4 regions of the Micromonospora sp. B9E7 genome follow, and region 2 is predicted to be linked to each of the others. Evidence: riboswitches for the same ligand, from Rfam matches in the RefSeq annotation. Region 2 holds a riboswitch; each other region holds the start of a gene.
The links. A riboswitch is a leader RNA that binds a small molecule or an ion and turns the genes downstream of it on or off. The one in region 2 is predicted to bind cobalamin.
Positions count from the first base shown of each region.

Region 1: linked by a shared signal. The riboswitch ahead of ABGB10_RS08630 (ribonucleoside-diphosphate reductase subunit alpha) and the one ahead of bluB (5,6-dimethylbenzimidazole synthase) in region 2 are both predicted to bind cobalamin.
Region 3: linked by a shared signal. The riboswitch ahead of cobN (cobaltochelatase subunit CobN) and the one ahead of bluB (5,6-dimethylbenzimidazole synthase) in region 2 are both predicted to bind cobalamin.
Region 4: linked by a shared signal. The riboswitch ahead of ABGB10_RS02240 (acyl-CoA thioesterase) and the one ahead of bluB (5,6-dimethylbenzimidazole synthase) in region 2 are both predicted to bind cobalamin.

Region 1 is NZ_JBDPLX010000004.1:178,225-183,776, reverse strand. It holds gene ABGB10_RS08635 (enolase C-terminal domain-like protein) at 1-1,368, opposite strand, end outside; cobalamin riboswitch at 1,816-2,033, shown strand; gene ABGB10_RS08630 (ribonucleoside-diphosphate reductase subunit alpha) at 2,225-4,561, shown strand; gene ABGB10_RS08625 (ribonucleotide-diphosphate reductase subunit beta) at 4,630-5,552, shown strand, end outside.
Region 2 is NZ_JBDPLX010000016.1:136,075-141,626, forward strand. It holds gene ABGB10_RS23770 (PHB depolymerase family esterase) at 223-1,491, shown strand; cobalamin riboswitch at 1,585-1,785, shown strand; gene bluB (5,6-dimethylbenzimidazole synthase) at 1,815-2,444, shown strand; gene ABGB10_RS23780 (amidohydrolase family protein) at 2,531-3,718, opposite strand; gene ABGB10_RS23785 (hypothetical protein) at 3,945-4,466, shown strand; gene ABGB10_RS23790 (hypothetical protein) at 4,593-5,300, opposite strand; gene ABGB10_RS23795 (S1 family peptidase) at 5,359-5,552, opposite strand, start outside.
Region 3 is NZ_JBDPLX010000029.1:17,602-23,153, reverse strand. It holds gene ABGB10_RS30610 (magnesium chelatase subunit D family protein) at 1-45, opposite strand, end outside; gene cobN (cobaltochelatase subunit CobN) at 42-3,710, opposite strand; cobalamin riboswitch at 3,993-4,122, opposite strand; gene ABGB10_RS30600 (MBL fold metallo-hydrolase) at 4,465-5,181, shown strand; gene ABGB10_RS30595 (hypothetical protein) at 5,193-5,528, opposite strand.
Region 4 is NZ_JBDPLX010000001.1:515,548-521,099, reverse strand. It holds gene ABGB10_RS02255 (Dyp-type peroxidase) at 1-750, opposite strand, end outside; gene ABGB10_RS02250 (copper chaperone PCu(A)C) at 747-1,349, opposite strand; gene ABGB10_RS02245 (copper resistance protein CopC) at 1,415-3,490, opposite strand; cobalamin riboswitch at 3,620-3,834, shown strand; gene ABGB10_RS02240 (acyl-CoA thioesterase) at 3,954-4,466, shown strand; gene ABGB10_RS02235 (zinc-dependent alcohol dehydrogenase family protein) at 4,637-5,552, shown strand, end outside.

The DNA.
Region 1 (5,552 bases), on a different contig from region 2:
CGCGATCACGTACGCCGCCTCCGGAGATGACACGGTAGTCGGGTCTGCCGCCGCCCAGTAGTGGCCGTCGGGAAACCGGTAGAGCGCGATCGACTCGGGGCGCATCCGGGTGGAGTAGCCGGGCTGGTCGGGCAGGACGTAACCGCTGCCCGAGCCGGTGTCGCGGATGACGCACGGGTCGGTGAAGTGCTCGTGCAGGTGGTCGACGAACTCGGTGACCCGGTTGGTGAGATCTCCGGAGACCGCGACGTAGTCGAGCACCGACACGTGTTGGACCATCTCGCACAGCCCGACGCCGCCGGCGTGCGGGCAGACCGGGATGTCGAACTTCGCGGCGAGGAGCAGCACGGCGACGATCTCGTTGATGCTGGCCAACCGGCCGGTGTCCAGCTGGCAGAAGTCGATGGCTCCGGCCTGGAACAGCTGCTTGAACATCACCCGGTTGTGGCAGTGCTCGCCGGTGGCGACGCCGATCGGGGCGACGGCCCGGCGGACGGCCGCGTGGCCCAGGATGTCGTCCGGGCTGGTCGGCTCCTCGATCCACAGCGGCGTGAAGCGGGCGAGGGCGGTGACCCACTCGATGGCCTGACCGACGTCCCACACCTGGTTGGCGTCGATCATCAGGTTGCGGTCCGGGCCGAGGATCTCCCGGGCGATCGCGCACCGGCGGATGTCGTCGTCGAGGTTGGCGCCCACCTTGAGCTTGACGTAGCCGTAGCCGCTGTCGACCGCTTCCTGGCACAACCGGCGCAGCTTGTCGTCGCCGTAGCCGAGCCAGCCGGCCGAGGTGGTGTAGGCGGGGTAGCCGGTCCGGTCGAGCTGGGCGAGGCGGTCGGCCTTGGTGCTCTCCTTGGCCCGCAGGATGGCCAGTGCCTCGTCCCGGGTCAGGGCGTCGGAGAGGTAGCGCAGGTCCGCGATGTCGACGAGTTGTTCGGGGGACATGTCCACCAGTAGGCGCCACAGCGGTTTGTCGGCGAGCCGGGCGACCAGGTCCCACGAGGCGTTCAGCACGGCCGCGAGCGACAGGTGGACGACGCCCTTCTCGGGCCCGAGCCACCGCAGTTGCGAGTCGGACGTGAGCAGGCGGTAGACCGCCCCCATGTCGGCGGCCATCGTCGCCACGTCCAGACCCACGAGGTTCTGTGCCTGGTGGACCGCTGCGGCGGCGACGATGTCGTTGCCCCGACCGATGGTGAAGGTCAGGCCGTGGCCCGCGAGCGGCGCGCCCACGCTGTCGGTGCCGTCGGTGTGCAGGACGACGTAGGCCGCCGAGTAGTCGCCGTCCTTGTTCATGGCGTCTGACCCGTCAGCGGTCAGGGAGGTGGGGAAGCGGACGTCCTCGACGGTGACAGCAGTGATCTGCGGCATGCGCTCCTCGCCCGGCTAGGCCAAAGATCAGATGATCATTTGGAGTATACGGAGGCTGAATCAGATGCGTCAACGACGTCGATCACCTAGTCGGCGCAGACATCCAATGTTTCGGGTCAGGAATGAACCGCTGGCGGCGGGGGTGTCAGAGGCGCAGCGGTCAGGGCCGGCATCGGCGGTCGGGTGGGGTTCTGAAGGTTGGATGTTCGCTTCGGGTGGGCAGATCGACGGCGAATTATGCGCAACATTCCTTACCTCTGTGGACTCTATACATCACACCTTTGTGGATCGCTGCCAGCGACTGCCCGCCCCGGACTGCCGGTGCCGGCGGCCGGTGGCACGACGAGGTCGCGAGAAGGGGGCGCGGCCGGGTGACGGTCGTCACCGCTCGGCCGTCGACACGCCGACACCGACATGTGGGGTGTGACAACCGCCGCGTCCCTATATATGGTGTCGAACGCAGCTGGTTCGGCCGCTCATCCGGCGCGGTCGAGGCAAGAGGGAACCCGGTGGAATTCCGGGACTGTCCCGCAGCGGTGAGTGGGAACGACAGCCGTCATCAGCACTGGGCCACCAAGCGGCCTGGGAAGCGACGGCCAGTAGGAGACCGGCCAGCCCGGTCGTGCCCACGAGTCCGAAGACCTGCCAGCGCGCCGCGTACCCGCACCCGGGTGGGCGGCGGTCCGAGGCCGCGTGGGACGGCTGACGCCACCTGACCCACGCCGGGCTGGCGTGGCGTCCGTCGGTGTCTGTCTCCTCGCGTCCGGACCACCAGGTCTCGAACTCCGAGGAGCGAGTGGTGACAGTCACCGAGGTAGTCCCGGCCAGCGCCGACGCCGCCCTGCGGCGGACGCCGATGCAGGTCCGCAAGCGCGACGGCGCCACCGAACCCGTGGACGTGAACAAGATCGTCCGGGCGGTCGAGCGGTGGGCCGACGACCTGACCGACGTCGACCCGATGCGCGTCGCCACCCGCACCATCAGCGGCCTGTACGACGGCGCGACGACTGCCGAACTGGACCGGCTGTCCATCCAGACGGCGGCCGAGATGATCGGTGAGGAGCCGCAGTACTCGCGCCTCGCCGCCCGGCTGTTGGCCGGCTACGTCGACAAGGAGGTGCGTCGGCAGGGCATCGCCTCGTTCAGCGCGGCGATCCGGGTCGGCCACGCCGAGGGCCTGATCGGAGACGACACCGCCGCGCTCGTCGCCGCACACGCCGACATGCTCGACGACGCTGTCGACCCGGACGGCGACCGGCGGTTCGAGTACTTCGGGCTACGCACGGTGTACGACAGGTACCTGCTGCGCCACCCCACCAGGCGGCTGGTGCTGGAGACCCCGCAGTACTGGCTGCTGCGGGTGTCCTGCGGCCTGTCCCGTACGCCGGACGAGGCGGTCGGCTTCTACCGGCTGATGTCCAGCCTGGCCTACCTGCCCAGCTCACCGACGTTGTTCAACTCCGGTACCCGGCACACCCAGATGTCCTCCTGCTACCTGGTCGACTCTCCGCTCGACGAGCTGGACTCGATCTACGCGCGGTACGCCCAGGTCGCCAACCTGTCCAAGTTCGCCGGCGGCATCGGCATCGCGTACTCCCGGGTCCGGTCCCGGGGCGCGTTGATCCGCGGCACCAACGGGCAGTCCAACGGGATCGTGCCGTGGCTGCGCACGCTGGACGCGAGCGTCGCCGCGGTCAACCAGGGTGGCCGGCGCAAGGGCGCGGCGTGCGTCTACCTGGAGCCGTGGCACCCGGACATCGAGGAGTTCCTGCAACTGCGGGACAACACCGGCGAGGACGCCCGGCGCACCCACAACCTGAACCTGGCCAACTGGGTTCCGGACGAGTTCATGCGCCGGGTCGAGGCCGACGAGATGTGGTCGCTGTTCGACCCGCACGAGGTGCCCGAACTGCCCGACCTGTGGGGGGAGCGGTTCGACGCCGCGTACCGCGAGGCCGAGGCGCAGGGCCGCTACGTGCGGCAGGTCCCGGCGCGGGAGCTGTACGGGAAGATGATGCGGACCCTGGCCCAGACCGGCAACGGGTGGATGACCTTCAAGGACGCGTCGAACCGGCTGTGCAACCAGACCGCCGAACCGGGCAACGTGGTGCACCTGTCCAACCTCTGCACCGAGATCGTCGAGGTGTCCAGCGACGCCGAGACGGCCGTGTGCAACCTCGGTTCGGTGAACCTCGCCGCCCACCTGGTCGACGGTGGCATCGACTGGGAGCGGCTGCGCGCCACGGTCCGTACCGCGGTGACCTTCCTCGACCGGGTCATCGACATCAACTACTACCCGACCACCCAGGCGGCGGCGAGCAACCCCCGCTGGCGGCCGGTCGGGCTCGGGCTGATGGGCCTGCAGGACGTCTTCTTCGCGCTGCGGCTGCCGTTCGACTCGCCGGCCGCCCGGGAGCTGTCCACCCGGGTCAGCGAGGAGTTGTACCTGACCGCGCTGGAGACCTCCACCGACCTGGCGCGACAGTTCGGCGCGCACCCGACGTACGCCCAGACCCGGGCCGCGCGGGGCCAGTTGCAGCCCGACCTGTGGGGTGTCGAGGGTACGCAGACCGCCCGGTGGGACGCGCTGCGGGAACGGGTCGCGGCGCACGGGCTGCGTAACTCGCTGCTGGTGGCCGTCGCCCCGACCGCGACCATCGCCTCGATCGCCGGGTGCTACGAGTGCATCGAGCCGCAGGTGTCGAACCTGTTCAAGCGCGAGACGCTGTCCGGGGAGTTCCTCCAGGTCAACACCGCCCTGGTCCGCGAGCTGAAGGCCCGTGGCCTGTGGACCGACCGGATCCGGTCGGCGATCAAGCGGGCCGAGGGGTCGGTGCAGGACATCGCCGAGCTGCCGGCCGGCGTCCGGGAGTTGTTCCGCACCGCGTGGGAGCTGCCGCAGCGGGCGCTGATCGACCTGGCCGCCGCCCGTGCCCCGTTCATCGACCAGTCCCAGTCGCTGAACCTGTTCCTGGCCGCGCCGACCATCGGCAAGCTCTCCTCGATGTACCTGTACGCCTGGAAGGCCGGGCTGAAGACCACCTACTACCTGCGCTCGCGTCCCGCGACCCGGATCCAGCAGGCCACCGTCAGCGCGGTCGCACCGGTCGCGCCCATCACCGTCGGCGCTGTCGACGCGGACGCGCTGGCCTGCTCGCTGGAGAACCCCGAGTCGTGCGAGGCCTGCCAGTGACCCCCGCCGACACCACGACCGACGCCGGCACCACCGACACCGGCACCACCGACACGAGGACCACGCACATGCTGCTCGACCCCGGGATGGACCTCACCCTCCGCCCGATGCGCTACCCGCACTTCTTCGACCGGTTCCGCGACGCCATCCGCAACACCTGGACCGTCGAGGAGGTCGACCTGCACGCCGACCTCACCGACCTGGACAAGCTGTCACCCGCCGAGCGGCATCTGGTCAGTCGCCTGGTGGCGTTCTTCGCCACCGGCGACACGATCGTCGCCAACAACCTGGTGCTCAACCTCTACCAGCACGTCAACAGCCCCGAGGGTCGCCTCTACCTGTCCCGGCAGCTGTTCGAGGAGGCCGTGCACGTCCAGTTCTATCTCAACCTGCTCGACACGTACGTGCCCGACGAGACCGAACGGTTCGCCGCCTTCGCCGCGATCGAGAACATCCCCTCGATCCGCCGCAAGGCTGAGTTCTGCTTCCGCTGGATCGACTCCCTGAACGACCTGCGGGAGCTGCGCTCGCGCGAGGACCGACGGAGGTTCCTGCTCAACCTGATCTGTTTCGCCGCCTGCATCGAGGGGCTGTTCTTCTACGGCGCGTTCGCGTACGTCTACTTCCTGCGCTCCCGTGGCCTGCTGCACGGCCTCGCCTCAGGCACCAACTGGGTGTTCCGCGACGAGTCCATGCACATGGCGTTCGCGTTCGACGTGGTGGACACCGTTCGCAACGAGGAGCCGGCCCTGTTCGACGACGACCTCGCCGACCAGGTGCGGCAGATGCTCACCGAGGCCGTGGAGTGTGAGGTGCAGTTCGCCGAGGACCTGTTGGGTCACGGCGTGCCCGGCCTGACGTTGGCCGACATGCGGGAGTACCTCCAGCACGTCGCCGACCGTCGTCTCGCCCAGCTCGGCATCGCCCCGCACTACGGGTCGAGCAACCCGTTCGGCTTCATGGAGTTGCAGGACGTGCAGGAACTGTCCAA
Region 2 (5,552 bases):
GCCGGCGGGGGCGTTTCAGCGCTCGAACGCGGACCACAGGTCGACGTTCAGCAGAGGCCCGCACCGATGCGCGACAGGTCGACCCCCGCGCCGAACCGCTCCTCCACCACATCCAGCAGCGTGCCGCAAACCCGGCGAAGGCCCAGGTTGCCAGCGGATCTCCACGGCATTAGGTTGAGGTTTCATCGATGAGCGTCTACATCGCAAGGTACGGGGGCCCGCATGTCCACGTCTGTCACTCGCCGCACCGTCCTGGCCGGAGGCGCCGGTGCCGCCATCGGCCTGGCGCTGCCCGGCCCCGCCGCCCACGCCGGCGGCCACCACCACCCCACCAGCGTGAGCTTCACCCTCGACGCGAAGACGCTCGACGGTGGTGAGCAGGTCACCTCGGTCACCCTCGACACCGGCCGGCTCGGGCCGATCGACCCCGCCGAGCTGACCCCCGGCACGTTCAGCGTGCATGCCAAGGCCACCAGCCCGATCCCGATCGCACCCGGCGATCTGATCTTCAGCGAGTACGACCTGGACCGCACGGTGACCGCGGCAAGGCTCGACCGACACGGAAACATCGTGCTGGAGCTGAGCCACGCCGAAGGTCAACCCGGCGGTGGCACCCTCGGCTACATCGTGAGCAGGGGCCGCAACGTCCGGCTGGACCTCGACTACACCATCAGGCAGAACACCCCGCTCGTCCGGCGCCACGGCTCGCCGGTCACCATCACGCGCTTCGTGCAGGGGCGGCTGTCGAACCCCGAGGTGGACGCCTTCAGCCATCACGTCTCGGGCTCGGGCCTGAAGTACCGGTTGTACTCACCGGAGCGGTCGCCCCGCCACGGTCGGCTGCCGCTGATCCTGTGGCTGCACGGCGGCGGCGAGGGTGCCTCACTGCCCGACGACTACTACGACAACGAGACCACGCTGCGCGCCAACCGCGGCGCGCTCGGCTTCGCCACCCCGGAGGCTCAACGGATCTTCTCCGGCGCGTACGTCGTCGCTCCGCAGAGCACCTCGTACTGGATGGAGGACGGTCCCCGGTTCGCCCCGCTGATCCGCGAGATCGTCCAGGACCTCGTACGCCGCAAGCGTGTCGATCCCGACCGGATCTACGTGGCCGGTTGCAGCAACGGCGGCTACATGTCCCTGGAGATGACGGTTGCCTATCCCGACCTGTTCGCCGCGTCGGTGCCGATCTGCGGCGTCGTCGAGCCGCTCGGCGGGGACGGCCCGCCGCTGATCACCGACGCGGAACTGGCGGCGATCCGCACCCCGACCTGGCTGGTCACCTCGCGCGACGACGACACGGTGCCACCCGAGACCAACACGATCCACGCCCACGACCTCATCCCGGGATCACTGATCACCCTGTACGACCACGTCGTCCGGGACGGCTACCAGTTCCCCGGTCACTGGTCCTGGATCTACGTGGCCCGCAACGACCCGAGCCGCAACGGCACCCACATCTGGCAGTGGATGGCCCGCCGCCGTCGGTGATCCGCCGTCCGGGTCGAAGGATCGGGCCGCACCATCGGCACCGGCCGAAGAATCGCTGGTATCGAACCAGCGACCTCTCGGCTATCGTGCGCGGTGGCACAAACCTTGCGAGGTGCCCCGCGCGAGTGGGGAGAATCGGGAAGCCGGTGTGAATCCGGCACGGGCCCGCCGCGGTGACCGGGGAGCTGCCACCCACGCGTACCAGACGCAGCCACTGGCCCTGATCGGCTGGGAAGGCGGGTGACCAGCGTAGATCCGGGAGTCCGAAGACCGGCCTCGCATCATCGGCCCTGCCAGGGGCACGAGCGCAGCGGGAGCCTGCCGTGAACACCGGACTCTACGAGACCATCCACCGCCGCCGGGACGTACGCGCCCAGTTCACCGGGGCGCCGATCCCCGACGAGACGTTGCACCGGATCCTCACGGCGGCACACGCCGCGCCGAGCGTCGGTCTCACCCAGCCCTGGGACTTCATCCTGGTCCGCGACCCCGATCTGCGACGGCAGTTCCACCGACACGTGGAGCGGGAACGGGACACCTTCGCGGCCACACTCGACCGTGACGCGGCGGAACGCTTCGCCCAAATCAAGATCGATGGCGTACGCGAGTCCACCTTGTCGGTCGTGGTCACCTACGACCCGGAGCGGGGTGGACCGGCCGTGCTCGGTCGTCACGCGATCGCCGACGCCGGCCTCTACTCGGTCTGTCTGGCGATCCAGAACCTGTGGCTGGCCGCGACCACCGAGCAGCTCGGAGTCGGTTGGGTCTCGTTCTACCGGGAGCCGTTCCTGCGCGACCTGCTCGGCATCCCGGCCACCGTCCGCCCAGTGGCGTGGCTCTGCCTCGGCCCGGTCACCCATCTGGAGCAGACGCCGGACCTGGAGCGGCACGGCTGGCGCCAGCGACGCCCGGTGTCGTCGGTGATCCACCACGATCGTTGGACGACCGCGTGACCGAGTGACCGAGTGACCGGGTGACTGGCGGGGCAGGGCCGCGCCAGTCCACCCACGTGTCACCGTGCCGCCCGAGACCAACACGATCAGCTCACCAGGTCACCGGCGCGGTACACGGCGAGCGGGCGGCGCAGCACCCTGATGTCGCTCGTCGGATCGCCGTCGACGATCAGCAGGTCGGCCTCGTACCCGAGGCGGACGCGGCCCTTGCGTCGTCCCAGGCCACACACCTCGGCGCCGATCGAGGTGGCCGCAGTGAGGGCGGCGGTGGCGGGAATGCCGTAGGCCACGTACTCGACGAGTGTCTCCGGCAGGATCCCGTGCGGCTTCGCAGGGCCGAGGCCCGCGTCCGAACCGGCCACCAGACGTACCCCTGCACGGTGCAGGGTGGCAGCGCCCTCACCCAGCGCGGCCTCGCTGAGCCCGGCCCGCGCCGCCATCGCCACCACCTCTGGTGGCGTGACCACCGCCGGATCGGTGCCGAGCGTGGCGCAGACCGCCATTCCGGACGCGGCCAGGCGGTCCGCGAGTTCGTCGGGGACGCGGGCCCCGGTCGCGGTCACGCACGTGCAGTGCTCGATGCCGTCCACACCGACGCGCAGCGCCTGCTCGACCGCGCTCAGCGCGTGCGCGTGCGCGGTCACCGGCAGGCCCAGGTCGCGCGCCTCGTTCAGGGCGGCGGTCAGCTCATCGTCGGTGAACTGCGGCGCGGTGGTGTCCGTGCCGGGGGTGAACACCCCGCCGCTGGCCATGATCTTCACCAGGTCGGCCCCGGCCGCCACCCGCAGCCGTACGGCCTCCCGCACGCCGTCGACACCGCTCGCCTCGCCCCCCAACGACCAGCAGTGCCCACCGATGCTGGTGACCGGCGCACCCGACCCCAGCACCGTCGGCAGGTAGTCACGCACCCCCCGAACCCGCCATCGGAGCACCGCGCCGCGTCGGTCGCCCAGGTCCCGTACCGTCGTGACCCCGGCCGCCAGATGCGCGCGCAGTGACGCCTCGACGACCGCGTCGAGGTCCGTCTCGGCGCGCTCGGCGAGCCGGCCGAGCGCGTCGGGCCCGGCATCGGCGCACAGGTGCACGTGCGCGTCGACCAGACCGGGCAGCAGCGTGCCGCCCGGCTCCTCGCGCACCGGCCAACCCTCCGGCGCCTCGGCCCGACCCCGGCGCACATCAGCGATGCGCCCTTCGTCGAGCAGGACCAGCACCCCGCCATCCACGAGCCGCTCGCCGTCGAACATCCGTTCCGCCCGGACAGCATGCTTGGTCATCGTCACCCCAGCCCTGGCCTGCGCGGCCACAGTCAGCACCGACGCCGCGGCGTCCTCGGTCTCCGGCGACCATCGGTCATGACCTGACCATCGCAGGGCCACCGGGTGTACGGCCTCCCTCGCCAGGGTGATCCCCCCTCCCTCTGGCGGGTCAGCCGGCGGGATGCCCTGCGCGAACGGGGAATCAGCGCTCAAGCGATGTTTCCCCTTCAGCTACCGTCGGTAGATGCCCGGTGCCCGAACCGCCGTGACCGCCCTGGTCGCCGTCACGGTCGTTGACGTCTTCCACACCATCGTCGCCCTCGCAGCGTACGAGCACCGGATCGGCGTAGTGACCCACGACGGGTCCGGCACGGTGGACATGCTCGACACCATCGTGCCGCTTCGTGACCTGTCCGCGGCGACGTTCTGTCTGCTGCTTCTCACGCTGCTTACCGCCTGGGCCAGCGTCGCCAACTGGGCCATCCGGGCCCGGAGCACCCGACCACCTGTCGCACCCACAGCGCCAGCGGCGCGGTGGCGGATGAGCGCGATCGTCGCCGTACCCCTCAACCTGATCGCAGCCGTGCAGTACCTGTCCGCCAGCGCGAACGGGGGCGAGTACATGCGCACCGTCCTGGCCGTAACCACCGTGCTGCTGGTGGCCGCGTCCGTGGCACTCGTGACCACCACGACCGCCGGTATCCAGGTCATCCGGCACACCGCAACGCACCAGCACACCGCCGGTGCCCGAGCCACAGCGGCTTAGTCGTCCACGTGACGCACCGTCGGCTGCAGTTCCATCGGTGTTGACCTGTCAAGACCGTCCATGAAGGTCGTGCTGCCGCCGCAGTTTGAACCTAACGGCAGCGCCGATCCCGGACGCCGGGACGTGTTACTCCCACAGATCGGCACCCTCTTTGCCGGCCGGGTCCGTCGCCAGCAGAGACTCATGAAGCCCTCCGATCTCGCGGCCCGTCGGGTTGCACTCCGCGTCCGTCTCGACCAGGTGCCAGCCGGGGTCGCTCTCTCGCGCCTCCGGGTCCCCGCCCTCGTCGAGGATGTGCACTGCGGCGGCGACCGCCTCGTACGCTCCGGCTCGCGCGACCAGCAGCACATCGTGGGGATCCGCGCCTGCCTCAATCAACCGCTGCGCGGCGGCCACGTCGCACAGAGCACTGGTATCCATCCACGGAGATATCGCCTGCCGCCACAGGGCGCGCAGAACCATGAACCGAGCCAGCTGCGGAATGTTCTCGCTGAGCTCCGACCTGGCCCACTCCTCCGGGTCTTGGGCTCCAAGCTCCTTGAACCTCTCCGCGAGCGACACAGCAGCATCGCGGACATCCGGCGGCAGGGTCCCCAACCAATCGCCCCACGTAGGCCACAAAATCACCACGTGATCATGCCGCTTCGGGCCAGAGCCGGATGAGGTACTGCGGCGGGTGCCGGGAATGGGGAATGCCTGAAAGGCCGCCAACCGAGCTTCGAAGTTGTCGGCATCGACGTCCCGGACCAGGAAGAGTCCGTTGTCGCTGGGGATGACAGCATCAGCGACGACCGCATGGCTTAGCTCCTTTGGAACCGCGCTGAGGGTCCCCACCTCTATACGAGCTGGGGATCCTCAGCGCACATCCTTGCCGGCGTGACACCGGTTTCTACTAATAGTCGCGAGGCCCGAACCTGGTCGGGTCCGGCCAGTCGACGCCCCCGGAGGTCCGGGACTCGTGGAGCACGAATGCTCCTGCCGAATCCCTGCTGATCAGGCCATCCCCGGGGTGTTGGCCGAAACTGAGGGCGGTGAGTTCGGTCCGGTTGGCCCAGTCTGTTCCAGTGCCGGTGTCGACGCTTGGGT
Region 3 (5,552 bases), on a different contig from region 2:
TCGCGACTGCGGGGCTCGCAAAACCGGCTCACTCCTCGCGCTCACACCCGGTCCTCCAGGTCGCCCTCGCTGGCCAGGTACGTGTCGCGCAGTCGGTCCAGGGTTGCCGGTTCCGGTTTGGCCCACAGCCCCCGGTCGGCGGCCTCCAACAGCCGCTCGGTGATGCCGCGCAGCGCCCACGGGTTGGACTTCTCCAGGAACTCCCGGGTGGTCTCGTCGAAGAGGTACGCGGCGGCGAGGTGCTCGTACATCCAGTCGTCGACGACGCCGGCGGTGGCGTCATAGCCGAACAGGTAGTCCACGGTGGCGGCCAGCTCGAACGCGCCCTTGTAGCCGTGCCGGCGCATCGCCGCGATCCACTTCGGGTTGACCACCCGGGCCCGGAACACCCGCCGGGTCTCCTCGCCCAGGGTGCGGGTGCGCACGTCGTGCGGCATCGCCGAGTCGCCCACGTACGCCTGTGGGGACGTGCCGGTGAGGTGGCGGACCATCGCCACCATCCCGCCGTGGTACTGGAAGTAGTCGTCGGAGTCGACGATGTCGTGCTCGCGGGTGTCCTGGTTCTTCACCGCCACCGCGATCCGGGCGAAGGAACGTTCCATGTCGGCCCGCGCCTCCCGCCCGTCCAGGCCGCGGCCGTAGGCGTAGCCGCCCCACACCGCGTACACCTCGGCCAGGTCGGCGTCGCTGCGCCAGGTCCGGGCGTCGATCAGCGGCAGCAGCCCCGCGCCGTACGCCCTGGGTTTCGAGCCGAAGATCCGGGCCGTGGCGCGCCGCTCGTCGCCGTGTTCGGCGAGGTCGGCGGCGACGTGCGCGCGAAGGTAGTTCTCCTCGTCCGGCTCGTCCAGGGCGGCGACCCGCCGGACCGCGTCGTCGAGCAGCGCCACGACGTGCGGGAACGCGTCCCGGAAGAAGCCGGAGATGCGCACGGTGACGTCGACGCGGGGCCGGCCCAACTCGGCCGTGGGCACCACGTCGATGCCGGTGACCCGCCGGGACCGGTCGTCCCAGACCGGGCGGCAGCCCAGCAGCGCGAGCACCTCGGCGATGTCGTCGCCCTGGGTGCGCATGGCGCTGGTGCCCCACACGGTCAACCCCACCGAGCGGGGGTACGCCCCGGTGTCGGCGAGGTGCCGGGCCAGCAGCGAGTCGGCAAGGGCCACCCCGACGTCCCAGGCGTTGCGGCTGGGGATGGCCTTCGGGTCGACGGAGTAGAAGTTGCGGCCGGTGGGCAGCACGTTGACCAGGCCCCGGGTCGGTGAACCGGACGGGCCGGGCGGCACGAACCGGCCGTCGAGCGCCCGGAGGGTGTTGGCCAGCTCGTCGGTGGTGCGGTCCAGCCGGGGTACCAGTTCGGTGGCGGCGAAGTGCAGCACCGCCGCGACGTCCGGGATCGGCTGGCCGGTGACCTCCGCGACCACCGCGTCGACGGTGTCGGCGTCCCAGCCGAGCGTCTCCATGCCGATGACCAGCCGCCGGGCGAGGGCCTCGATCAGGTCGACGGCGTCGGCAGCGGTGCCGGCCGGGCCGTCCACCACCTCGGTCAACGCGCTGGGCAGCGCCAGCCGCTTTCCGGGTGACGCGAGCAGCGCCTGCTCGTCGAGGGAGTACGCGACGGCGAGGGCCTGCCGCAGGCCGGGCAGGGCGCGGGCGCCACCCCAGATCTGGGGTGCGCGCAGCACCGCGAGGACCAGGTTGACCCGGGGCTCCCCGCTGGGCGCGTCGGCGAGGATGTGCAGGCCGTCGCGGATCTGCACGTCCTTGACCTCGCAGAGGTACCCGTCGAGGTGCAGCACGAAGTCGTCGAAGTCGTCCGCGTCGGGCATCGCCTCGGCGTGCAGGTCGTGGTGCAGTTCGGCGGCGCGCACCAGGTCCCAGATCTGCGCCCGCACGGTGGGCACCTTGGCCGGGTCGAGGGCCTGCACCGTGGCGTACTCGTCCAGCAGTTGCTCCAGTTTGGCCAGGTCGCCGTAGGTCTCGGCGCGGGCCATCGGCGGCACCAGGTGGTCGATGACCACGGCGTGTGCCCGCCGCTTGGCCTGGGTGCCCTCGCCGGGGTCGTTGACGATGAACGGATAGACCAGCGGCAGGTCACCGAGGACCGCGTCGGGCGCGCAGTCGGCGGCGAGACCGAGGCCCTTTCCGGGCAGCCACTCCAGGGTGCCGTGCTTGCCCAGGTGCACCACGGCGTCCGCGCCGAAGCCGCCGTCGGCGGCCGACGCGGCCAACCAGCGGTACGCGGCCAGGTAGTGGTGACTCGGCGGCAGGTCCGGGTCGTGGTAGATGGCGATCGGGTTCTCCCCGAAGCCGCGTGGCGGTTGGATCAGCAGCACCACGTTGCCGAAGCGCAGCCCGGCGAGAACGATGTCGCCACCCTCGGTGTACAGCTCGCCGGGTGGCTCACCCCAGTGTTCCCGCATCCGCTCGCGCAGCTCGGCCGGGACCTGGTCGAACCACCGCCGGTACGTGTGCCCCGGTATCCGGGCCTCGGCGGCGGCCAACTGCTCCGGGGTGAGCCACTCCACGTCGTGGCCTCCGGCGGCGATCAGCGCATGGATCAACGCGTCCCCGTCGGTGGGCGGCGGCGCGTCGCCCAGGTCGTAGCCGTCCTCGGCCAGCGCGGCGAGCAGGCGGACCGCCGAGACCGGGGTGTCCAGCCCGACGGCGTTGCCGACCCGGGAGTGCTTGGTGGGGTACGAGCTGAGCACCACGGCGATCCGCTTGTCGGGGTTGGGCAGGTACCGCAGCCGGGCGTGGCGCACCGCGATCCCGGCGACCCGGGCGGCCCGCTCGGGATCGGCGGCGTAGACCGAGAGGCCGTCCGAGTCGATCTGCTTGAACGAGAACGGCACGGTGACGATCCGGCCGTCGAACTCGGGGATGGCCACCTGCATCGCGGCGTCCAACGGGGACAGCCCGGCGTCGCTGTCGGCCCACTGCGCACGGGTGCTGGTGAGGCAGAGCGCCTGGATGACCGGCACGTCCAGGGCGGCCAGGGCGCCGACGTCCCAGGCGTCCTCGTCGCCGCCTCCGGAGGCATCCGCGGCGACCGCGCCGCCGGCCGCGAGGACAGTGACCAGCAACGCGTCGCAGCGGGCGAAGAGCCCGAGCGGGCCGGCGCCCGTGGTGAGCCCGCGCAGCGAGCCGCAGAAGATCGGCAGCGGGTTGCCGCCGGCCTCGCGGACCGCGTCCGCGAGCACGTCGACGAATTCGGTGTTCCCGGCCAGCGCGTGCGCACGGTAGAAGACGATCCCCACGGTGGGCCGCTCCGGATTGGTCGGGTACTCACGGTGCACGCCGTACGCCGGGGTGGGTGCGGGTGGGGCGAACCCCTCGCCGGTGAGCAGCACCGTGTCGGAGAGGAACCGGGCCAGCTGCCCCAGGTTGTCCGGCCCGCCCTCGACCAGGTACGCCAGCGCCTGGGTGACGACCCCGGACGGCACTGTGGAGATGGCCATCAGTTCCGCGTCGGGCAGGGCCTCGCCGCCGAGCACGACCGTCGGCACGCCGGAGGTGAGCACCGCGGCGAGGCCGTCCGGCCAGGCCTGTCGACCGCCGAGCAGGCGTACGACGACGAGGTTCACGCCGTCGAGCAGGGCGGGTACCTCGTCGGCGGTGACCCGGGCGGGGTTGGCCAGCCGGTAGTCGGCACCGCTGGCGCGGGCGGCCAACAGGTCGGTGTCGGCGGTGGAGAGCAGCAGGATGCGCACGGCAGGCTCCGGGGAGTGACGCCCCGGCCACCACGAGGGTGACCGCGACGATGCGGGTGGGTGCGGCGTCAGCCGGTACGACGGCGGCGCGGACGGCTCGCGGGCGCGAGCGGCGGGGCCGGTCGGCGGCGGGCGGCGCTCAGCTCAGCGGGGCGTAGCCGGTCGCGGGCGCGGTGAAGCGCCCACCGCGCGAGTCATGACGATGTTCGTCGATGAATGAGACGCCGTGCGTCATCGGGTCCTCCTCGGGTGTCCACGCCCTGGGGTACGTCCCGACGGCCGAAGTATCCTGGCTTCCGGATCGATGCTCTCCCCCGGCCTTCCAACCGCAGACACACGGCCGTGACTCACGAGGGGGGATCGCTCCCCGGTGACAGTGGCGGGACCGCGTCGGAATCGCACCGACTTCCTTCACTGCCGTCAGGCCGCGAATGCTGCCACACCCCTCCGCTGCCGGTCAACGCCGGTCCGGCCCCGCCAGGCGGACGGCACTCATCGAGCTTCGGCGATCGGTGCGAGCGCGACCCCCGCACGGCGCAATGCCCCAGATCAATGCCCGCCGTCCTTTGCTCTGCTTACCTATGTGCACCGGTGACGCTGCGTGTCCGGTGCCTATAGGTAGGCAGAGCAAAGGACGGTCGAACGAACTCTGACCTGCGCCGATCACCCGGCAGGGCGGCGCCGGGCGGCACCGTCACCTAGGATCGGCGAACGCCACACCAGTGTCCGTGATCAATCTCGGAGGTCGATCACCTTGGCCGCCCCGCAGTTCCACCACCTGGCGGGCCGGGTCTGGCTCTGCCCGGGCGATCCCGACCCGGAGGCGGTCCAGGCCAGCGTCGCCGTCGTGGCCGACGAGCGCGGCAGTGTGATGATCGACGCCGGGCAGAGCCTCACGCACGCCCGCGAGATCCAGGCCGCGCTCGCCGCGGCCGGGCTGCCGCAGCCGCGCTGGCTCGTCTACACCCACCACCACTGGGACCACGTCTGGGGAGCCTGCGCCTGGCCCGGAATCGAGATCGTCGGACACGAGACGGCCGTGCCGCTGCTGCGCGCCGAGGCCACCCGACCGTGGAGCCACCGCTATCTGGACGAGCAGGTACGCGCCAACCCCCGCCTCCGCCCGAGCTTTCAGGCCCGCGCTCGCGCGATGGCGTCCTGGGAAGGCTTCGCCATCCTGCCGCCGACCCGGACCTTCGCCGACGTGGCCGAGCTGCCGGTCGGGGTTCGGCTACGCCACGTCGGCGGCGGGCACGCACCGGACTCGACCGTGGTGCTGGTGCCCGACTCGGGGGTCATGCTGCTGGGCGACTGCTTCTACCCGCCGCCGGCGCACCTGCGTCGGCCGGAGGACGGCCTCGACCTGGGCCTGGTCCGTCGACTTCTCGACGACGACTACCACTGGTACGTCTCCAGCCACGCCGAGCCGATGACGCTCGAGCAGGCCCGCTCGGCCGTCGAGGACGCCTGAGCAGGCGAGTCTCAGCGGGCGTGGCGTTCCGGGTGGGCCCGGCTCCAGGTCCGCATCCGCTCCGGGTAGCCGGTGCGCGCCGCCTCGTACAGCGGCACCGAGTGCTTGCGGGCGATGGCCCCCGCCGCGCGGGGTGTTCCGGTACGGCGACGGATCCATTCGCCGTCGTGCGCGATCGCCATCACCGTGGTGTCCGTCGCGGTGGTCTCCGGCTCCAGGTAGAACTCCACGCCCCGCCGGGTGGCCACGAACTCCTCCAGCGCCGCGAGGTCGTCCCGAGTCGCCTCCCGGTCCAGTTTCGTCGGGGTCGCCTCGGCACCCCGTGACCGGCGATTGAACCAGCTCATGCCCAGCCCCTCTCCTCGACACCT
Region 4 (5,552 bases), on a different contig from region 2:
GTCCGGCACCCAGACGGCGGAGTCCATCGGCAGCCCTGGCCGGGGGTTGGCGGTGCCGTCGAGCTGACCGAACAGGTTGCGTTGGGTGTGGCCGCCCGGCTCGACGCCGGGACTGCGTCGGAAGCCCTGCTGGACCCACCGGACGGTGGCGAACGGCCGGCTGTCCTTGATCAGGACCCGTTGGGCGTGGGCGACGCTGATCGGGTCGTCGGCGCAGATCTGGAGCAGCAGGTCGCCACCCGACCAGGCCGGCTGCAGCCGGTCGACGCGGAACGCGGGCAGGTCGACGACCGAGGCCGGCCGCCGGTCGTCGACGCGGGCGGCACGGTAGAGGCCGGGGCCGAAGCCGAAGGTCACGGTGAGGCGTGCGGGCAGCAGCCCGAGTTCGGCCTCGGTGTCGGCCAGGGCCGGCTTGCCCTGGGTGAGGCGGGCGGCGTCGTCGGTGAGCAGCCGCAGCATCCGACCCAACGCGGCCCGGTCGGAGCCGGCCCGCAGCGTGAGCGCCACGAAGGCCGCATGGGCCTGCGGTTCGGTGGCCACGCCGGCCTGTCGGACGCCGTGGAACGGCTCGACCAGTGCGCCGACGCTCGCCACCGGCGTGGCGTCGGCGGCGGCCTGTGGTTGCCCGCTGTCGACGCCACGGGTCACGGCGATGGTGGCCCCGCCGGCGAGGGCCCCGCCGGCGGCCAGTGCCCCACCGGCGAGCAGGCCACGCCTGCTCAGCGGCCGGGCAGGGGGCGTCCCGGTCACGATGCCGGGCTCATGCTCATCTCCGGCGTGACGCTCATGCCGGGCATGGGCTGGCCGTGCCCGGGGGCGTAGCTCTCCTGCGCGCCGGTGAACGGCTTGGCCACTGCGGTGAACTGCTGGGTCCTGCCGTCGGCGAAGCTGAGAGTGAAGGTCAACTCGTCCCCGGCCTGCACGGGCTTGGCCAGGTTCATCAGCATCAGGTGGTCACCGCCGGGCTCCAGCGCGTGCGTGCTCCCGGCCTTGATCACGATGCCGCCCTGCTTGGCCTGCATGACCATCTTGCCGTCCTTCATGGTCATCTCGTGCAGCTCCATCGGCGACACCGAGGTCGCGGCGCTGGTCACCGTGACATCGCTGTCGCCGTCGTTGACCAGGGTCCCGAAGGCCGCCGTCATCCCCCTGTCGGCGGCCTTCACCCACGGGTCACGAATGCCGAGCACCCCGGCGTCCGGTTTGGCCGAGGTCGACACGGACGGACTCGCCTGCCCGGTCGACGGAGAGTCGGACGATCCGCATCCGGCGGCGCCCACCGCGAGGATCGCGGCGGCGAGGACGGCGGCCGAGCGGCGGCGCGGACCGAGCGGGCTGGTGCTGAGCATGTGTTCTTCCTCCGATGATTGCTGCTGGCTGGTTGGTCGGCCGCAGCAGGGAGAAAGTTCCGGGCTCAGGGCACGTTGATCGTGTACTCGGCGGTGTGCACCTTCCCCTCCACCTGGAAGTCGAAGAAGGCCCGGTACCGGCCCGAGCTGGGCGCGGTCAGCCAGAACTGGACAGCTCCGTCGACCAGTTCCTGCTCGGGGTGGACGTGCACGTAGCCGAGGTCGCCCTCACGGACGACGACCAGGTGCCCGTACGCGCCCAGGTAGCGCTCCAACTGCACGGGCGCCGTCGAGCCGGCGCGCTGGACCTGGAACTGCATCGGCGCCGTCACTCCCACGGTCGGGGTGCCGCCCATCGACACCGCGTACGGTCCGGCCGTCGCCTGTGCCTGCGCGGGCGGCAGCGCGGCGGGGGTGTGTGCCCCGGGCACGGTGTGGTCGACGCCCAGCACGAGAGGCAACTGCGCGCCGTTGGCCGCGGTGACGGAGAAGTCGGCGTAGACGCGGTAGCCGCCGGGTTGGGCCAGCGTCAGGGGGACGCTCCAGGTGCCGTCGGGGGCCATCGTCGGGTGCACGTGCTGGTAGCCGGTCAGGTCGCGGCCGACCACGATCATGTGCAACGGCTTGTCGTGTACGACCGCGAAGCGGGTCGCCGGCTGCCGGTCGGTCCCGACGATCCGGAAGCGGTAGTCGGCGCGTACCCCGGCGGGTTGGGACCGCTCCAGCGGTTGCAGGGTGTACCCACCGGCGCTGACCGTCGTGCCGGTCGCCAGCGTCTCGCCCGCCGCGCCGTCACCGCGATGCGTGTGCGGCCCGGTGCCCGCCGGGTGTTGGTGCCCGTCGGTCGCGGACGCCGCCTGCCCCGAGTCGGGCGGACCGCCCGACGGCTGTCGGGCGGTGGTCGCCGGGCTCTGGTCGCCGGTGCCGATGCGGGCCAGCCCGAACCCGGCAAGCAGCGCGATCACCAGCCCGCCGACGAGCAGCGCCAGGTGGCCGTTGCTCAGCCGCGACCCGGGTGTCACGGCGGTGAGGTCCGTGTCGGGCCGTGCTCTGGGGTCGACAGTCGACTCGTCGTCAGCGGTGGCGGTGGCCTTCGCCTCCTGATCGGTAGGCGTCGGATCGGCCGCGACGCCCGCGCGGGCCGTGACGACCGCGGTGCCCGTGCGCGCCGCCGGCACGGTGACGGGTCGCCGCTTACCGCCCGTGGGCTGCGCACCGACGCCGCTCGCCACGCCGGCACTGCCCGCGGAGGTCTTGCCCGCAGCCGTCTTTCCCGCGACGGCCCTGCCCCCGCTGGTCTTGCCGGCGGCGGCCTTGTTCGTGGTACGGGCACCGCCGCCGCGTCGACCGGAGGTCGCCGGCGAGGTGCGGCCCCGGCCGGTGGGTTGGCCGGTGGACCCCGTCCGCCGACGCCAGACGACGAATCCGGCCACCGCCACGGCCGCCGCGACCGCCACCGCCCAGCCGACCCAGGCCGGTGCTCCGGAGCCGCCCTCGTCGGTCGACCCGGTCGGCGGGGCCGCCGCGGCCCCGGACGGCGGGGTCACCGGCTGCGCCGAGGTGGTCGGCACCGCCGACGCCTGCCCGGACGACCCGTGCTGCTCGCTGGCGGCCACCAACGCCGGGTCCGGCTGGGTCGTCGGTGGGCTCCACCCCTTGGGTGCCGCCGTCACCCGCCCGTTGTAGCGGAAGGTCAGCGTGCCCCGCACGGTGTCGCCGTCCGAGGCGACCGACAGGTAGCTCACCGAGTACTGGCCCTTGGCCGGCAGGTGGGTGACGGCCACCGCCGCAGGGAACCCGGTGGTGTACTCACGTGGCTCGAACTGCCCGTTGACCAGGAAGTACTCCCGTACCGGCTGGTCCAGCGGCTTCGGCTCCCCGTACGACCAGCCGTTGTCGACGCGGACGCCGCCCGGAGCGGTGACCGTGAAGAACGCGTTGGGCGCGGCCTTCTCGGTGAAGAAGAGCTGCACCGACGTCAACGGCTCGCTCACCGTGGCGCCACCCGCCGGCGTGGACATGGCGAGAGTCCCGTGAGCCGCGGCGGGTTGGGCGGACGCGAGGAGAGCGACCGCCGAGGCGAGGAGGAGCGCGAGGACGCCCGAGAGCACCCGCCCCGGAGTCTGAGGGAGACGACGCATCTGAATATCCTGACCGGAGTGAGGCTTTTTTCAAGAGCTGGCGATCTTTTTCCTCACATGGCAAAAGCCGACGATGCCGCGCCGCTGTCTCCGCACCGTGCCCCCGGTGCCGCGACTTCCCTGGCCAGCTATGCTGCGGGCGGCGCTGGTTCGCCCCGTCGTGACCGGCAGGGCGTCGTAAGAGGGAACCCGGTGGAAGTCCGGGACTGCCCCGCAGCGGTGAGTGGGAACGAACGCCGTCATCAGCACTGGGCCGTCGGCCTGGGAAGCGACGGCCGGTAGGAGACCGGCACGACCGGTCAGGCCCGCGAGTCCGAAGACCTGCCTGCGCTGCGCACACGACCGTGTGCGCCGCCGTCGGCCTCGCGGGTGGGCTCAGCGGGTGACGTGCCGTACGTCGGCGCGTCCTCGTCAGCGTGTCCGCGTTCCGGTGGTGTGGTTTCCCGAGGGACGGACTACCGCTGTGCACGACACCGCCACGATCGCCGGCCGCGCGCCGTCGGCGTCGCACCTGACCCTGTCGCAGATCATGGACCAGCACCACACCAACCTGATGGGTACGGTGCACGGCGGCCGGATCCTCAACCTCATCGACTCCGTCGCCGGTGTGGTCGCCGCCCGGCACTCCGACGGGCCGGCGGTGACCGCCGCGATCGACGAGACCGCCTTCCTGCGCGCGGTACGGGTCGGCGACGTCGTCCACGTCGACGCCCGGATCACCTGGGCCGGACGCAGCTCGATGGAGGTCGCGGTCAAGGTCACCGCCGACCGGTGGGACCGGGCGGTGCCGCCCACCGACGTGGCCACCGCCCACCTGGTCATGGTCGCCGTCGACGACGACGGCCAGCCTCGTACGGTGCCGCCGCTGCTACCGGAGACCGACGGGGACCGGCGTCGGTACCGGGAGGCGGAGATCCGCCGCGAACACCGGTTGGCCCTGCGGCGGGCGCTGCTCGACGGCGCCGAGGACGGCTGAGAGCCGCTCGGGCTGTCCGTCGCGACGTTCCCCGGGTGGCTCGCCGCGATCGTCGCTCGTCCGGCCGGGCGCGCCGGATGCGGACGCAGGACAACCCGGATGTCGCCCGGCCGGCAACCCAATTGGATAGCGTCCAGGTGATGTCTAGATCACGGAGGGTGTGAACCGTCATGCGCGCTGCGGTGCTGCGGGAGTTCGACAGTCCACTGATGGTGGAGGACGTCGATCAACCCGCTCCCGGGGCGGGGCAGGTGCTGGTGCGCGTCATCGCCAGCGGGGTCAATCCACTCGACACGAAGATCCAGGCAGGAAAGGCCGCGCACGCGCGCGTCCAGCCGCCCGCGGTGCTCGGACTGGACCTGGCCGGCGTCGTCGCCGCGGTCGGCGCGGAGGTGGCCGGGTTCGCGCCGGGAGACGAGGTGTACGGGCTGTGCGGGGGAGTGGGCGACCTGCAGGGGTCGCTGGCCGAGTACGCCGCCGTGGACGCCCGGTTGCTGGCCGGCAAGCCGAGCAGCCTCTCGATGCGAGAGGCCGCCGCACTGCCCCTGGCGGCGGTCACCTCGTGGGAAGGGCTGGTCGACCGCGCCGGGGTCCGCGCCGGGCAGAAGGTGCTGGTGCACGGCGGTGCCGGCGGTGTCGGACACGTGGGTGTGCAACTCGCCCAGGCAAGGGGCGCCGAGGCGTACGCCACGGGAGGCCCGGCGAGCGTACGGGTGATCGAGAGCCTGGGTGCCGTGCCGATCGACTACACCTCGACCAGCGTCGAGGAGTACGTCGAGAGGCACACCGGTGGCGAGGGGTTCGACATCGTCGTCGACAACGTCGGTGGCGCGACGCTCGACGCGTCGTTCGCGGCGGTACGCACCTATCACGGGCACGTCGTCAGCGCGCTGGGCTGGGGGTCGCACTCGCTCGCCCCGCTGTCGTTCCGTGGCGCGACCTACTCCGGCGTGTTCACTTTGCTGCCGATGCTCACCGGACGGGGCCGCGAACACCACGGCGACATCCTGCGCGAGATCGCGACGCTGGCCGATGCCGGTGCCCTGCGCCCGCGACTGGATCCACGCACGTTCACGCTCGACACGG